DNA from 2 places in the Ruminococcus sp. BSD2780120874_150323_B10 genome. Region 2 is predicted to be linked to the other one. Evidence: a T-box and tRNA genes for the amino acid it is inferred to sense, from the RefSeq annotation. Region 2 holds a T-box; the other holds one or more tRNA genes.
What was found. The T-box of region 2 lies ahead of alaS (alanine--tRNA ligase). A T-box ahead of a tRNA ligase gene usually reads a tRNA of that ligase, here a tRNA-Ala.

Region 1: it encodes a tRNA-Ala, which carries the amino acid that the T-box ahead of alaS (alanine--tRNA ligase) is inferred to sense. The anticodon was not compared.

Annotation. Positions count from the first base shown of each region.
Region 1 is NZ_JADNHD010000035.1:991-3,179, forward strand. It holds rRNA gene I2E21_RS12035 (16S ribosomal RNA) at 1-692, shown strand, start outside; tRNA gene I2E21_RS12040 (tRNA-Ala) at 800-875, shown strand; tRNA gene I2E21_RS12045 (tRNA-Ile) at 911-987, shown strand; partial or broken rRNA gene I2E21_RS12050 (23S ribosomal RNA) at 1,284-2,189, shown strand, end outside.
Region 2 is NZ_JADNHD010000001.1:253,244-255,432, forward strand. It holds gene alaS (alanine--tRNA ligase) at 1-813, opposite strand, end outside; T-box leader at 862-1,077, opposite strand; gene thyX (FAD-dependent thymidylate synthase) at 1,297-2,097, shown strand; gene I2E21_RS01250 (deoxynucleoside kinase) at 2,143-2,189, shown strand, end outside.

The DNA of each region.
Region 1 (2,189 bases), on a different contig from region 2:
CTTCCGTGCCGGAGTTAACACAATAAGTAATCCACCTGGGGAGTACGGCCGCAAGGTTGAAACTCAAAGGAATTGACGGGGGCCCGCACAAGCAGTGGAGTATGTGGTTTAATTCGAAGCAACGCGAAGAACCTTACCAGGTCTTGACATCCTACTAACGAGATAGAGATATGTTAGGTGCCCTTCGGGGAAAGTAGAGACAGGTGGTGCATGGTTGTCGTCAGCTCGTGTCGTGAGATGTTGGGTTAAGTCCCGCAACGAGCGCAACCCTTGCTATTAGTTGCTACGCAAGAGCACTCTAATAGGACTGCCGTTGACAAAACGGAGGAAGGTGGGGACGACGTCAAATCATCATGCCCCTTATGACCTGGGCTACACACGTACTACAATGGACATAAACAGAGGGAAGCAAAACAGCGATGTGGAGCAAACCCCTAAAAATGTTCTCAGTTCAGATTGCAGGCTGCAACCCGCCTGTATGAAGATGGAATTGCTAGTAATCGCAGATCAGCATGCTGCGGTGAATACGTTCCCGGGCCTTGTACACACCGCCCGTCACACCATGGGAGCCGGTAATACCCGAAGTCAGTAGTCTAACCGCAAGGAGGACGCTGCCGAAGGTAGGATTGGCGACTGGGGTGAAGTCGTAACAAGGTAGCCGTATCGGAAGGTGCGGCTGGATCACCTCCTTTCTATGGAGAATTTATCAGATGAAACAAGCTGATATAACATCCAAGGTCAGTTACGGAAAAATTTATTTAATCGTTGTTTAATTTTCAGGGTCCTGCCCGAGATATACGGGGGTATAGCTCAGCTGGGAGAGCACCTGCTTTGCAAGCAGGGGGTCAGCGGTTCGATCCCGCTTATCTCCACCAAAGGCTTGAGGGAATAACCGAAAAGCCGGAAATATGGGCTTATAGCTCAGCCGGTTAGAGCGCACGCCTGATAAGCGTGAGGTCGGTGGTTCGAGTCCACTTAAGCCCACCAAGAGTACGAAAGTACTCAAAGAAAGTACCTTGAAAACTGAATAAAGTATAGCAGATAAAGCGAGAAAAGTAATTATTGACAGGTTTTAACAAGAAGAGTTGAATCTCGAAGCCTTTAAAGAATAGCGAAGAGAATGAAACTTGACAAACTCAAATAAGAGAAAGCGTTAAACGAAGGTAATAAATACTACAATTAGCTTAAAGGGTAATAAAAGATTAGTTAAAAACTAATGGCTTATTAAACTGCGAAAAAAGAGTAATTTACATTACAAAGAAGAACCAAAAGATATCTCATATGGTCAAGCTACAAAGAGCACAAGGGGAATGCCTTGGCACCGAGAGCCGAAGAAGGACGTGACTAACTGCGATAAGCTACGGGGAGCTGTAAGTGAGCGTTATATCCGTAGATTTCCGAATGGAGCAATCCGATTAGAGGAAAGTCTAATCATCATATACTGAATACATAGGTATATGAGGGGAACCGCCTGAACTGAAACATCTAAGTAGGGCGAGGAAGAGAAATCAACTGAGATTCCGTAAGTAGTGGCGAGCGAACGCGGAAGAGGCCAAACCTAATGTAGTAATATGTTAGGGGTTCGGACAGTATAATGAATTGTCGAGATTTAGCCGAATGTCATGGGAAGGGCAATCAAAGAAGGTGAAAATCCTGTAGGCGAAAAGTTAAGACATCAGACTGTATCCAGAGTACCGCCGGACACGTGAAACCCGGTGGGAATACGGGGGGACCATCCTCCAAGCCTAAATACTACTCGGTGACCGATAGAGAAGAAGTACTGTGAAGGAAAGGTGAAAAGCACCCCGGAAGGGGAGTGAAAGAGAACCTGAAACCTTGTGTTTACAAGCACCGAAAGTTCATCAACGAACGATCGGGTACCTTTTGTAGAATGGTCCGGCGAGTGAATGTAACTGGCAAGGTTAAGCACTTAAGGTGTGAAGCCGTAGCGAGAGCGAGTCTGAAAAGGGCGCATGAAGTCAGTTGTATTCGACCCGAAACCGGGTGACCTACCCATGTCCAGGCTGAAGTGCAGGTAAAACTTCATGGAGGGCCGAACCGACTCCCGTTGAAATGGTAGCGGATGAGGTGTGGGTAGCGGAGAAATTCCAATCGAACCCGGAGATAGCTGGTTCTCTCCGAAATAGCTTTAGGGCTAGCCTTGGAATAGATTACTGGAGGTAAAGCAC
Region 2 (2,189 bases):
AATATCCTTTTTATCGTCTTCACCGTAATTTACACCTGTAATTTCAGAAATCTTCTTCATAATATTCTGAACAGTATCAACCAAGAAAAGGTTATCAACACCCTGCATTACGCAAGCAAGTCTTTCAAGACCCATACCTGTATCAATGTTAGGATGAGCAAGCGGAGTGTAGTTGCCGTTGCCGTCGTTTTCAAACTGTGAGAACACTATGTTCCATACCTCAACGAAACGGTCACATTCACAACCGACATGACAGTCAGGTTTACCGCAGCCCTTTTCATCACCACGGTCAAAGTAAATCTCCGAACAAGGACCGCAAGGACCTGAACCGTGCTCCCAGAAGTTGTCTTCTTTGCCGAGTCTTACCATATGAGATGGCTCAACACCGATTTCTTCGGTCCAAATCTTGTAAGCCTCATCATCGTTTTCATAAATAGATACATAGAGCTTATCAACAGGCATTTCGAGAACTTTTGTAAAGAACTCCCATGCCCAAGCTGTAGCCTCGTGCTTGAAATAGTCACCGAAAGAGAAGTTACCGAGCATTTCAAAGTATGTGCCGTGACGGGCAGTAATGCCTACCCTCTCAATATCGGGAGTACGGATACACTTCTGACAGGTTGTTACACGCTTTCTCGGCGGTGTAACCTCACCTGTAAAATACTTTTTCATAGGAGCCATACCGCTGTTGATAAGCAGAAGGCTGTTGTCGTCCTTCGGAACAAGTGAAAAGCTCGGAAGTCTTAAATGACCCTTACTCTCAAAAAATGAAAGAAACTTTTCACGAAGTTCGTTAAGTCCTGTCCATTCCATTAAAAATCTCTCCTTAAAAAATTTGCAAAATAAAATCCTGCCCCATAAAAATGGGACAGGAGAATAATTCCTGCGGTACCACCCAAATTGGTGCTTAAACACCCTCTTTGAGTAATCTTACGATTACAATCCTTAACGCAGATATACGCTGTGCTTAGTCACACAGAGCTCAGGGGTAGCGTGCTGTAAACATTCATAAAGTCTTGCACCGACCGACTTCTCTCTGAAAGAACGAGATACAGCTAATCCCGTCAACGCCAATTACATATACTTTTTATTCAGTAGCATTATAAAACTAATTATTCACAATGTCAAGTGAATATCGGAAATTTTCTGATATTTTTCTTTTTTCGTACCGCAACAATCGCATTAATTTTGTTGCATATTGCGACACAAAATGATATAATACATTTATATATGTTTTTATATCGCTTTGGATAATACATTTATATATGTTTTTATATCGCTTTGGAGGAGATTATTTTGAGTGCAAAAGTCACTTTACTTACTTATACGCCAAATCCCGAAATGACGGTTGCAATGGCAGCAAAACTCTGCTACTCACCGTCCGAAATATCAAATATAAGAGATGGTCTTACTGAGGAAAAGACCGCTGATTTTATAGATATGCTTGCAAGCATCGGGCACGGCAGTCCGTTTGAACACGCTTCTTTTACCTTTGGCATTGAGGGCATTTCAAGAGCCTGCTCACATCAGCTTGTAAGACACAGAATCGCATCTTACAGTCAGCAGTCGCAGCGTTATGTTGACGGCACAAAGTTTGATTTTGTAACACCGCCTGAAATTGCAAAAAACGAAAAGGCTCTTGCCGCTTATAACAAAGTAATAGAAATGCAGTCAAAGGCTTACAGCGAGGTTCGTGACGCACTTGTTGCAGGATATATCAGAGAGGCAACAGGAAACTGCGACGATAACGATGAAGAAGTCATAGAAAACTTCAGAAACGAAAACAAAGCAAAATTCAATGCTTTTGTAAAAAAAGCGAATGAAGACGCAAGATTTATTCTTCCTAACGCATCAACCACAAAAATTGTCTGCACTTTTAATGCAAGAAGTCTTGAGAATTTCTTTGCACACCGCTGCTGTAACCGTGCACAGTGGGAAATCAGAGATGTTGCCGAGCAAATGCTTAAACAATGTCTTGAAGTTGCTCCGCATTTATTCAAAAACTGCGGTCCTGCGTGTTTGTTCGGTGCTTGCCCCGAGGGCAAAATGAGCTGCGGCAAAATGAAAGAAGTACGCAAAAAATACGGCAGAGAGTAATATTTTAATTATATTTTAGAATAATAGAAATGGATAGGAACAAAAATGAGTGCAAAATTCATTGTAATAGAGGGCCTTGACGGAAGCGGAAA